DNA from 4 places in the Lysinibacillus sp. 10T31 genome. Region 1 is predicted to be linked to each of the others. Evidence: riboswitches for the same ligand, from Rfam matches in the RefSeq annotation. Region 1 holds a riboswitch; each other region holds the start of a gene.
What was found. A riboswitch is a leader RNA that binds a small molecule or an ion and turns the genes downstream of it on or off. The one in region 1 is predicted to bind S-adenosylmethionine.

Region 1 (3,149 bases):
CCATTGGATAATAAATACAACTATTAAGATTAATATAGTCGCCATTAAAGTTACATCTGTGCGATTACGTTGGAAACCATCTAAGAATGCTAAGTTTCCTAGACCACCTGCACCGATAATACCTGCCATCGCAGTATAGCCGACAAGTGCTACAGCCGTTACAGTAATACCAGAAATAAGCGCTGGTAACGATTCTGGAATTAATACTTTCCAAATAATCGTTGACGTTTTAGCACCCATTGAACGAGCTGCTTCAATAACACCTTTATCAATTTCGCGTAAGGCAATTAATACCATTCGTGCATAGAATGGGGAAGCTCCAATAATTAAGGCTGGTAAAGCAGCATCTGCGCCACGAATTGTGCCAAGTAAAAATTTCGTAAATGGAATTAATAAGATAATCAATACGATAAATGGAATCGAACGGAAAATGTTAACGATTGATCCTGTTAAAAAGTTCACAATTTTATTGGCCCATAGTTGGTTGGGACTTGATAAAAATAATAAGATTCCAATCACTAATCCAAGTATAAATGTGATGACCGTAGAAATTGTTGTCATATACAATGTTTCATACGTAGCGTCCCACATTTTTTCCCAGTCGACATTCGGAAAAAGACTAGTTAGCATTTGCAATCACCTCCGTTTGTACTTCGACTGTATTTAAGTAGCTAAGTGCAGCAGCAACATTTGCCTCTGAGCCATCAATTTGCACAATAAGTGTACCGTACGCTCCATTTTTCGTTTGCGAAATATTACCATGTACAATACTTACTTCTACATCAAACTGTTTCACAAGATGTGAAATGACAGGCTGCTCTGTTTTTTCTCCTACAAAGATTAGCTTAACAAGTTGTCCATTAGGGTAATTTGCTTTAATTTGTGTCACAGTTTCCTGTGTTTCCTTCGTATCTGTAATTTGAGAAACAAATTTTTTCGTAATGGCTGCTTGTGGAGCTTGGAATACTTGTAATACTTCACCACGTTCTACAATTTCTCCAGCTTCCATAACCGCTACACGATGACAAATTTTACGAATAACGTGCATTTCATGTGTGATTAACACAATCGTTAGACCTAATCGTTCGTTAATATCGACAAGTAGATCAAGGATAGAATCTGTTGTCTCCGGATCGAGTGCGGATGTGGCCTCATCACATAACAATACCTCTGGATTATTAGCAAGTGCACGAGCGATACCTACACGTTGCTTTTGTCCCCCTGATAGTTGTGATGGATATGCTTCTGCGCGTCCTTCCAAGCCAACTAGTGTAATCAATTCTTTCACACGTGCTTCACGTTTTGCCTTTGGAACGCCTGCGATTTCTAGTGGGAAAGCGATGTTTTCTGCAACAGTTCTAGACCAAAGTAAATTGAAATGCTGGAAAATCATACTGACTTTTTGTCTAGCATCCCTGAGCTTCYGCCCCTTTATGGATGAAAATTCCTGATTGTTAACCGTCACCGTACCTGATGTAGGCTTTTCTAAACCGTTTAACAAGCGAATCATTGTACTTTTACCAGCGCCACTATAGCCGATAATGCCAAAAATTTCACCTTTATTAATAGAAAGATTGACGTCTTTGACTGCTGTTAATTCGCCATTCGCGGTTTTGTATTTCTTCGTAATATTTTGAAGATTGATCATAGCGAATTCTCCTTTTCTCATTTCATATCAATTATGCCTCGGTATAATTGCGTCCGGAGGCTTTAGGCCAACAAATGTTTATTGCGCGAAAGCGTAGCGACAGGTACAGGTGTTTGGAAACCCGCTGAAAGAATTAAAAAACCCCTTCACTTATAGACAAGTAGAAGGGGTCACGTAACTTATACGCTAAACCGTTCTCTCATCTGTCAAAGATAAATCTTTGGGTGATTTGGCACCTTTTCACAATTGTGATGGTTGCCGGGCTTCATAGGGCACTTCCCTCCGCCGCTCTTTATAAGAGTTCGATATATTTATTGTTTTTTTAATATATTTGTTACTTTACCATGCGATTAATATTCAGTCAATTAGTTTTTTAACAATTCGTATAAATATGGTACGGATTGAAAGGCATAAACCTTTTCTGTCACTTCTCCGCCTTCACATACGAGTAAACATGGTACACTTTCGATTTTATTATCATAAGCTATTTGCTCTATAAAATTTATATTCGCTTTACCAATCTTTAACTGTGGCAGCAATTGCTCAACAACCATCATCATTTTCGATGCAACTGCACACGTCCCACACATTGGCGTATATAAATAAAAGGCAGCCTTTTCACCGGATTGGACAGCCGCGTCCCACTGCTCTTTTGACCATTCTTCCATCTTTTTTCACGCAACCTTACAAAATATATTCATTATGGATTGAGAAATGTGCACGAAGCAATATCGTCGCTAACACTTTCCTCGGAGTTGTCTCAACTTCCTTATACGTTGGCATCGTACGTAAATGCTCAGCCTCTGGATAATGTCTGTCCATTAATGCCCTTAGCTTATTACCCGATGTATCTGCATCAAAAAATGTATAAAGCTCACAACCCTCATATGGATCGAGTAGCTCTTCTAATTGATGCACACCAATTGTACCATTTGTACAAAGTATTTTTACGTCTTCATTTAAAATAGGTTCGATTTGAAGTTTATCCGATCGGCCTTCGACAATTAAGCATTTTCCATCGAACATCACGCCACCCCCATTTAGACATATCCCTTATAATTCATTATATCAATAAACCTTGTCGTCGATACAGTTAGATACCTATTAATAAGGGAATATACTTGTATTTACCTTACCAGCTATAGTGGCAGGATGGTTGAAGATAATAAAAAACGTCGGTAGTTTCCGACGTTTTTCTATTTCAGGCTTGTCTTATTCAGCAATCATTTCTTCGTATTGCTCAGCTGTCATAAGCTTTTCAATTTCTGAAGCATCAGCAGGCTCTACAACGATCATCCATGCTTTTTCATATGGTGATTCGTTAACGAATTCTGGGCTATCTTCTAAATCTGCATTTACTTCAACTACTGTACCTGAGATTGGTGCGTATAATTCAGAAACTGTTTTAACAGATTCTACGCTACCGAATGGATCATCAGTTTTGATTTCGTCGCCAACTTGTGGAAGTTCAACGAAAACGATATCTCCAAGTTCAGCTTGT
Region 2 (3,149 bases), on a different contig from region 1:
TGACTGGTGTCCCACTAGGAACTTTTATTGGACAAGTAACCGATTGGCGAATGTCGTTTATTTTCATAGTTATCATAGGTATTATTGGATTAATTAGTAATGCCCTGCTTGTGCCAAGTCACTTAGCGAAAGGCAATCCAATATCCATTCGAGATATTGGTAAAGTATTAGGGAATATTCGAATGTTATTAATCCTCTTTATTACTGCAATTGGGTATGGTGGCGCATTCGTTGTATACACCTATGTTTCTCCTATTTTAGAGCAGTATATGGGCTACTCACCGAAGGCAATTGTCGTGATTTTAGTTGTGTATGGTATTTGTGTTGCCATCGGTAATACATTAGGTGGTCGTTTTGCGAATAATAACCCTTTACGTTCTATCTTTATTATCTTTATAGGCTTAGCATTGGCACTACTCGGCATCAACTTCTTTTTAGAATCATCAATCGTTGGATTAATAATGGTCTTTATGATGGGGCTATTTATGTTTATGAATGTACCGGGATTACAGCTTTATGCCGTTCAGCTTTCAGAAAAATATATACCATCAGCTATTTCAATGGCTTCAGCATTAAATATTTCGGCCTTTAACATTGGTATTTTTCTAGGATCATACATTGGAGGAATCATCGTTCGCCACCAATCATTAGCTCATACTCCTATATACGGATTCTGTATGGTGATGATTGCCGCAGCGACTACGTTCCTATGGTTAATCTTTGATAGAAACAAACAATAACCTTTGTGAATGTGTGGATTACCGTTCCCGACTATTGCTTTCACTACAAAAGTCATTTGTTCATGTTAATGAAGTGACCGGTCGGAACGGAAATCAACTCCACGTTATTGCGATGAATTCATTTTTATATAATTACTTTGTAGATTTATCGGAACAATTTTAGCTTTTATCGGAATCTTTTCTCGTTTTATCGGAACAATTTCAGTTTTTATCGGACGACTCCACCATTAACACCTAAAGTCTTTGTTGTACATAATATAAGGTATCAGCTATAGGATAGGAGGAATTTAGTTGCATTACAATCCTTATCCATATTTTGTCTATCCTAATTATTATCCGGCATGGGTAATGGCGAATCAACCAACAATTCAACACCCTTCTAGCCATCTAGCAATGCCGACAAACCCAACGAATAGAAGTCCATTTCCGATTGTCAATACAAAGAAATTGAAGACTTCCGCGAATCGGATCAAGGTTATTATGCAGCAAGCACAATTACTTACGGATAGAATTGATGAATCAGAGCAATTTGCGCATGATCTTATGAACGCAGCACAACAATCAAATAAAACGGAAGTTGAAAAGTTAATTACGTCAACAGGCATTACTATAAAATTCGAAACTACCTATACACCAGATGGATTTCGTATAACATTTACTGAAAGTAGCTGTTGTAAGCTAACACTAATTTTGGGTTGGTGAAGAGTTGGTCCTTTGAAGAGGGCCTCTTTTTTGTTTTTAGTATCTTTATGAATTTTAACCTTGTATCCCTATCGAACTTGTAAACTATAAATAAATATGCTAAAGTGTTTGTAATCGTTGTTTCTGAAAATTCTTATATTGTTTTTTTCTTATCAAGAGAGACGGAGGGATTGGCCCTATGAAGTCTCAGCAACCAGCCTATAGGTATGGTGCTAATTCCAATTGGCAAAATTCAGCCTTGAGAGATGAGAAGACTTACTTAGTTGCTTTGCACAAGAGTCCTCTTCTTCAAGGAGGACTCTTTTTTATTGTTGTAATCAAAATAATTAAAAGAAAGCAGGGAAATATTATGGCAAATGAACTTTTACAAGCAATTCAACTATTGAAAACGAAAGAATGGGTAGATTTAACACATACATTTGGTCCAAATTCTCCACATTTCTTTATGTTTGATGATGCAAAATTTGAAACATTATTTTCGCATGATGATGGCTTCTTTGCACAGCAATTCACTTTCCCAGGGCAATACGGAACCCATATCGACCCACCTATCCATTTTGTGCGAGATACACGCTATTTAGAGGAATTGGAGCTAAAAGAACTAGTGCTACCACTAATTGTTATTGATAAATCGAAGGAAGCCGAAGTTAATAACGACTTCACGTTAAGTGTTCAAGATATTCTTAACTTTGAAGCTGAATATGGAGAAATTGAAGCAGGTACCTTTGTTGCGCTACGTACCGATTGGAGTAAACGTTGGCCAGATAAAGAGACTTTCAGCAACAAAGACGCTGATGGCAATAATCACATTCCTGGCTGGGGATTAGAAGCATTACAATTTTTATTCAACGAACGAAAAGTAAGTGCTATTGGCCACGAAACTTTTGATACGGATTCAGCAGCAGATTTTCGTAAAAATGGTAAGCTAGACGGCGAATATTTTGTGCTAGAGCAAGATACTTACCAAATTGAGCTTATGACAAATTTAGATAAGCTACCTTCAAAAGGGGCCGTTATATTCAATATTGTGCCGAAGCCTGAAAAAGCATCTGGATTCCCTGTCCGCTCATTTGCAATATTACCTTAATATAGGATTAGGCACGATTTGAAATGTATACGTACACCACTTTGTTTTTCATAGAGCTGTATGGTAATTCAATCGACAGATTCTGCCATATAGCATTTTATGATGAGCATCTAATCTTGTTTTACTCGAGTAAATCTATGTGGTGAGGATTTCCTAGTATAGTATTTTAACCATAGCTATAATTACTATTTTTGTTTCGCTTGTCGACTCATTCTATGATGAGGAACTGTTGATTTTCGCGGAGAGTGGCGACTCCTGCGGGATGAGCTTGCGCTGAAAGCCCCGCAGGAACGAAGTGACGAGGGAAATAATCAATTATGCCTTGGCATAATTGCGTCCGGAATCGGCTTTGTGCTTGCACAAAGAACTCCTTTTCGATTCTGTGACATCCGCCGGAGGCTTTAACTTCTTTAAGCAGGTGTTTGGACACCCGCTTAAAGAAGTTGAAGCCAAGCCCGCGGAAAGCGCCAGCTCGGAGTGAAAATCAACCTTTGTTTTTTGATACACTTTAATTTTTAAATTATTCTCAATAAAGAAAGGTCTGATTCAATAAATATTGAACCAGACCTTTCTTTATAAATTATTTGATGAATTCTTTCTTTTGAAAACAAAATAAACGA
Region 3 (3,149 bases), on a different contig from region 1:
AGGTAAAAAAGTAATGATGATTAATGAAGCGAAGGCTAATCCAATCCAGAGTGGTTTCAAATTACGTTTCGGTTTTGCTTGTACAGAAGTAGACATACATTTTCATCCTTTCTTAAACATGACTGTAATTTTCCCATCGGCTAGTAAAATGCTTTATTAAGAAAGTTAATTTGTCTATTTATTGTAAAAAAACTAGTATGTGAAATACCCTCTATTTATAGCGATAATGGGCAGTTGCGAGAAAATATATGGCCATAGAAAAGACAAAAATATCCAAAAGATATTATTTTTTCTTTTTGAATGCTGAAGTCACTTTAGGCTCAGTTCCCATCATCAACCGCTTAATATTTTCGATATGCAAAATGATTGCTATACCAAAAAGTGATAGGGCTATAATCGTTGGGACTGTTCCAGGAATCCATAAATATGTGGCTGTACAGAAAACGAGATAAAATTCAAGTACACCGATAATTAAATAATTTGTCACGAAAGATAAAATAACAAATAAAATGAGTGCGAATAAGCCAATTTTCCAATCAATCGCAAGTAATATTCCTATGATTGAAGCAGTTCCTTTACCGCCATTGAAGCCCATATAAAATGGGAAATTATGACCTAGAATGACACCGGCAGCTACAATATAGATGAAGAGCCAAACTTGTACTTCTGTTAATTGTGTGATATCTGCTAAATAAACATGTACACCGATTATAGCTGCAACGCCTTTGCCGATATCGATCAGTGCAACTAATATGCCGTATTTCCAGCCAAGGGAAAGTGTTGCATTAGAGGCACCTGCATTGCCATGACCAGTCTTTTTTAAATCTACTCCGGATAAAAACTGAGCAACTTTAGAGCCGTGAATACAGCCAATCAAATAACCAACAAGAAGAAAAATGATAATGGCTTTTATCATAAAAATCCTCCTTTCAAAATAAAATAGGCTCATCATTAAAAGTTAGGAATGATGTTTGTTATAACATATGCCATGAAGCTGATTGGAGTGGAGACTGGGCGACTCCTTGGGGGATTAGCGATAGAGGAACGAAGGCTAAAACCATCACGTCCTGTGATAACGCCTTCGTGACCAACATCGTGTTGTTGCTGCTGCTGCTTCGCTTTCGCGCAAAAAACATTTGCTGCTGCCGCTTCGCTTTCGCGCAAAAAACATTTGCTGCTGCCACTTCGCTTTCGCGCAAAAAACATCTGTTGGCCCGAGCGAGCACCGCGAGTGAAGCGGCTTATCGGACGCCCCCAAGAAAGCGCCCAGTCGGAACGGAAATCAACCCCACATTTTGGTGATAAAACAATTAAATACCTAAAATAGTGTATGCGTTCGTATTACGTAAAAAAGCAGACAGAAGTTTCGGAAAAAATAAAATTTTAGTGTTGACAGAGAAAAAGTCTATGTTTATACTGTGTAACAACGATGGAAATTGAATCTCATATACTCTTATCAAGAGCGGCGGAGGGATAGGCCCTATGATGCCCGGCAACCAGTAAGTGATGAACTTGCTAAGGTGCTAATTCCTACAGATTCTTATTGGATCTGGCAGATAAGGGGAGGAAAACTTGCAACCGCAACCCTCTTCTTAGCTGAAGAGGGTTTTTGTTTTCTACTGAAAAATCCTCCTCATCTCCGGTACCATCGTAAAAAAATAACCATTTGGAGGTATACAATGACAAAATTTAAACCAGAAACATTACTGTTACACGGTGGCCAAGAGCCAGACCCGGTAACAGGGTCACGAACAGTACCGGTATATCGCTCAACGGCGTTCGTTTTTAAAGACACTGCTCATGCGCAACGTCTTTTTGCCTTAGAGGAAGCCGGCAATATTTACACACGAATTACAAACCCAACTGTAGATGTTTTTGAAAAACGCGTCGCTTTATTAGAAGGCGGTACAGCAGCAGTAGCACTTTCATCTGGTGCAGCAGCTATCGCATTTTCCATTTTAAATCTTGCAGGGGCAGGTGATGAAATTGTTGCAGGTAGCTCTTTATACGGAGGCACTTATAATTTATTCGCCAACACACTACCAAACTACGGTATTAAAACGATTTTTGTAGACGAAACAAATCCAGAAAATATCCGAGCTGCTATTACTGATAAAACAAAGGCAGTGTTCGCTGAAGTTTACGGTAACCCAAGTTTAAAGGTACTAGATATTGAAGCAGTAGCAAATATAGCACATGAAAACGGCTTGCCATTAATTATTGATAGCACATTTGCTTCACCATATGGCTCTACACCAATTGACTACGGTGCAGATATCGTTGTTCATTCCGCAACAAAATGGATTGGTGGTCATGGAACAACTTTAGGTGGTGTTGTAGTAGATGCAGGGAAGTTCGATTGGACTCGTGGACGTTTCCCGGGCTTTACTGAGCCAGATGCTTCTTATCACGGTTTGCGTTATGGTATTGACACAGCAGATGCAGCATTTGCCACAAAACTGCGTGTGCAATTACTACGTGACTTTGGTCCAACATTAAGTGCAGATGCAGCATTTAATTTATTACAAGGTTTAGAAACGCTTCATTTACGTATCCCTAAACACAATGAAAATGCATTAGCGGTAGCTGAATATTTACGAAACCACCCATCTGTGGAATATGTAAATTACAACGGCTTAGAAGATTTCCCTACCCATAATTTAGCTAAAAAATATTTGAAAAATGGCTTCGGTTCAGTGCTTACATTTGGTATTAAAGGTGGACGTGAAGCAGGGCGTAAATTAATTGATAGTGTGAAATTATTCTCGCACGTAGCAAATGTAGGGGATGCCAAATCATTAATTATTCATCCAGCATCTACTACACATCAGCAACTGTCAGCTGAGGAGCTAATCCAAACTGGCGTAACCGAGTCGCTCATTCGCTTATCCATCGGTTTAGAGGCAGTAGAGGACATTATTGCAGATTTAGAACAAGCAATTGAACAAGTAACAGCTTCACAACAAGAAGTAGAAGCTTAATAAATAAAATACATTGGCTAATGTTGTAGCGTTTACGTATTTTCTCATTCGATAGGCCTCATTCGGTAATGCGTCAAACGTTGCTACATCATCCGCTCACCTCATTTGGTGAGAGTAATGAAATAGTTTAAAATTAATACCAAGTAATTTTATAAGTATTATTGACTT
Region 4 (3,149 bases), on a different contig from region 1:
GATTTTTTCCTTTGTGTAAACAGGCTGTGAAATAAAATAATCTGCCCCATGTTCAATTTTCTTTTCTAATCGAGAGACAGCTCTATCTAGTACACGTACATTGGGATTAAACGCAGCCGCTACAGAGAAATTTGCCTTTTTACGAAGTGGTTTCCCTGAGAACGATACACCTTCATTTAACTGTTTTATTAATTGGATTAGCTCCATAGAAGATACGTCGTAAACGCTAGTTGCTCCTGGGAAATCGCCTACCTTTGTCGGATCTCCAGTAACTGCTAAAATATCATGAATCCCTAGTGCATTTAATCCCATTAAATGTGATTGAAGACCAATTAAATTACGATCTCGGCATGTTATATGTGTCAACGGGCGTACCCCGTGTGTTTCTTTCAGCAAGGCTCCCATTGCGACATTACTAATCCTTGGAGAAGCGAGTGAATTATCTGCCATCATGACTACATCCGCGCCCGCTTCATATATTTTTTTTGCTCCTTCAATAAAGCCTTCAATTTCTAAATGTCTTGGTGTATCTAACTCTACAATAACTGAGCGTTCACGTTTTACTTTTTCATGTAATGGCTCATAATTTGCTGGCTCTGCCTCACGGACAATCTCTACTTTTTCTGGCTTTGCATACTTTTCCTCAACCGGGGATAGCTCCTCTAAGTACTTTTTCGCTGCAGCAATATGCTTTGGTGTCGTACCACAACAGCCACCAATTAAACGTACCCCCTGATCACGAAGCTCTACAGCTGCTCGACCAAAATAATCTGCCTCCGACTCATAAACGACACGCCCATCCTCCAAATCAAGAAGAGAGGCGTTCGGATACGCTGACATAAATGCCTTCTCAGGAAGCTCTACACCTTCAAATGCTTGTATAGTATGGTGAGGGCCTAAGCGGCAGTTAACACCTACGATATCAGCACCTAACGATTCAAGTTTATGTAAGGCGTTATTTAAGCTCATTCCATTTTGCAAAATTCCGGGTTCGTGCATAGAAACTTGAGCAATAATCGGTAATTTCGTTTTAGCTCGTAGCATTGTTAAAGTCGCTGCTAGCTCTTCAAAATCATAATAAGTTTCAAGTAAAAGACCATCTGGATTTCCTGCCAGTAAAACAGTTGCCTGCTCATCAACGGTTGCTAAAATTTCCTCTAACGTTGCGTCACTTTTACGAATGCCACGGATCCCCCCAATAGTACCTAAAACAAATTGTCCACCATCTGCCGCTGCTCGTTTTGCAATTGTTATAGCGGCTTCATTAAATTGCTGTACACGAGATTCCAATCCATAGCGGGCTAATTTTATGGCATTAGCCCCGTAAGTATTCGTCTGAATAATATCAGCACCAGCTGCAATATATTCTCTATGAATCTTTTCAATTAATTCAGGTCTCTGTACATTCATTTCCTCATGACAGTACTCCAAGCCATAGCCGTATAAAACCGTACCAATTGCACCATCTGCTGTAAGAACATGCGTTTTTAACCTTTCAAGCAATCCCATAAAACTAACCTCTCTTCCTTTTTCTATCAATTATGCCTCGCAATAATTGCGTCCGGAATCGGCTTTGTGCTTAGGCCTGCACGAGGGCCACGATGTCGGTCATTTCGGTAATGCCACAGGACGTGGCATTTTTACCGATGCAGGTCAGTTAGCCGTTATCACATGGATGCGATGATTTTTAGGCTAACATCCTCTAAGAACTCCTTTCCGATTCCGTGACATACGCCGGAGGCTTTAACTTCTTTCAGCTGAAAGAAGTTAAAATAAAAAAGCCTTCTTTCATAAAAAAAGAAGGCTTTTACGTTTCGTAATTGTTTTCCTTCTCATCTTCGACACACGGTCTTCTGGATTTAGCACCTGACAATAAGTTGGTTGCTGAAGCTTCATAGGGCCAGTCCCTCTGCTTCTCTTGATAAGAATTTAGTATGAATTTTTTAAATAATTAAAAGAATCATATCGTTTACGAACGATAGAGTCAAGACTATTTCACTGAACGAAGGATAATTTTTACGAAATTTATAATATTTTGATTTATATCAAACAATTACGATAGCTTTTCTACAAGCTCCTGACCAATTTTTTTACCATTTTGAATACATGCACCTATGCCTACTCCAAAATAAGAGCATCCCGCTATTGATAAATTTGGATAGTTTTTCTCGAGCTCTCGTAAGAGACCTTGCAACGCTTCACGATGTGCCAAGTCGTACTTCGGCATCTGGTCGATCCATTTTGTTACGTCAACAACAGTTGGTTTTTCCTCAATCCCCAAGCTTTTTCTTACATCCTCTAGAGCAACAGCTGCTAACTCTTCATCTGTCATCATACGCAATCTCTCATACTCAGGGTTAATGCTCTTATAAAAAAGTCGCACCAGTAATTTCCCTTCTGCTGAGGTGTGTTTCCACTTGCGACTTGTCCACGTTGCTGCATTACATATAACATCCGAATTATGTGACACAATATAGCCTGTTCCATCTGCTGGTAATCTATTATCGGGTACATCAAATCCTAAATAAATCGTAATGGCGGATGCAGTATTAAATTGTTCAAAATAACAGTTCAAAGATTCATCCTGCAATAAGCTTTGTACCGCTTCATTTGGCAGTGCCAATACAACATGATTCGCTTCAATCATTTTACCGTTTGCTAACGTAACAGCGTATAGATTCTCCTGCTTTTTAACACTAGTAGTGGCAATCCCTTTTATAATTTCTACATCCGTTAACGTTTCTTCAAGTCGATCAATTAGTGAAGATAAACCATTTTTAAATGAAATAAATTTTTTATTGGCGGCTTTCACAAATTGTTCCCTGTTTGCATCGAAGCCTTTAATAATACTACCGTAATCGTTTTTGTAATCGATTAAGTACGGTAAAGTAGAAGCAATTGAAAGTTGATTTAAATCTCCAGAATATACACCTGCAAGTACAGGCGCTATTTGGTTTTGAACAAGCTCCTCGCCTAAATAATACGTTAAAAATTCCCCAATCGAGCTTTCCTTTGTAAATCTTTCATTTGGCATTGTTAAATCCTTTAATGCTTCTTTTTTACCTTCCTCTGATACAAGCGTGCTTTCCTCAAGAGATTGTAAGCTCATAGGAATTCCGAATGTTGAGTCTGCTGGGATGGCATGTAGC

Region 2: it holds a riboswitch for S-adenosylmethionine, as region 1 does, so the genes downstream of both, AC1DCY_RS01185 (cyclase family protein) here and AC1DCY_RS05260 (methionine ABC transporter ATP-binding protein) in region 1, are expected to answer to the same signal.
Region 3: it holds a riboswitch for S-adenosylmethionine, as region 1 does, so the genes downstream of both, AC1DCY_RS18955 (O-acetylhomoserine aminocarboxypropyltransferase/cysteine synthase family protein) here and AC1DCY_RS05260 (methionine ABC transporter ATP-binding protein) in region 1, are expected to answer to the same signal.
Region 4: it holds a riboswitch for S-adenosylmethionine, as region 1 does, so the genes downstream of both, AC1DCY_RS14905 (bifunctional homocysteine S-methyltransferase/methylenetetrahydrofolate reductase) here and AC1DCY_RS05260 (methionine ABC transporter ATP-binding protein) in region 1, are expected to answer to the same signal.

Annotation. Positions count from the first base shown of each region.
Region 1 is NZ_JBFTHS010000006.1:79,494-82,642, forward strand. Features, by position in the region: gene AC1DCY_RS05255 (methionine ABC transporter permease) at 1-630, opposite strand, end outside; gene AC1DCY_RS05260 (methionine ABC transporter ATP-binding protein) at 620-1,648, opposite strand; SAM riboswitch class I at 1,845-1,949, opposite strand; gene AC1DCY_RS05265 (thioredoxin family protein) at 2,014-2,316, opposite strand; gene AC1DCY_RS05270 (toprim domain-containing protein) at 2,333-2,674, opposite strand; gene gcvH (glycine cleavage system protein GcvH) at 2,861-3,149, opposite strand, start outside.
Region 2 is NZ_JBFTHS010000001.1:217,269-220,417, forward strand. Features, by position in the region: gene AC1DCY_RS01175 (MFS transporter) at 1-740, shown strand, start outside; gene AC1DCY_RS01180 (YuzC family spore coat inner layer protein) at 1,032-1,442, shown strand; SAM riboswitch class I at 1,589-1,694, shown strand; gene AC1DCY_RS01185 (cyclase family protein) at 1,792-2,529, shown strand; gene AC1DCY_RS01190 (DedA family protein) at 3,103-3,149, opposite strand, start outside.
Region 3 is NZ_JBFTHS010000036.1:374-3,522, reverse strand. Features, by position in the region: gene AC1DCY_RS18970 (DASS family sodium-coupled anion symporter) at 1-96, opposite strand, end outside; gene AC1DCY_RS18965 (glycerol-3-phosphate acyltransferase) at 284-916, opposite strand; gene AC1DCY_RS18960 (hypothetical protein) at 952-1,206, opposite strand; SAM riboswitch class I at 1,451-1,563, shown strand; gene AC1DCY_RS18955 (O-acetylhomoserine aminocarboxypropyltransferase/cysteine synthase family protein) at 1,680-2,981, shown strand.
Region 4 is NZ_JBFTHS010000023.1:48,286-51,434, reverse strand. Features, by position in the region: gene AC1DCY_RS14905 (bifunctional homocysteine S-methyltransferase/methylenetetrahydrofolate reductase) at 1-1,509, opposite strand, end outside; SAM riboswitch class I at 1,830-1,928, opposite strand; gene AC1DCY_RS14900 (protoporphyrinogen oxidase) at 2,054-3,149, opposite strand, start outside.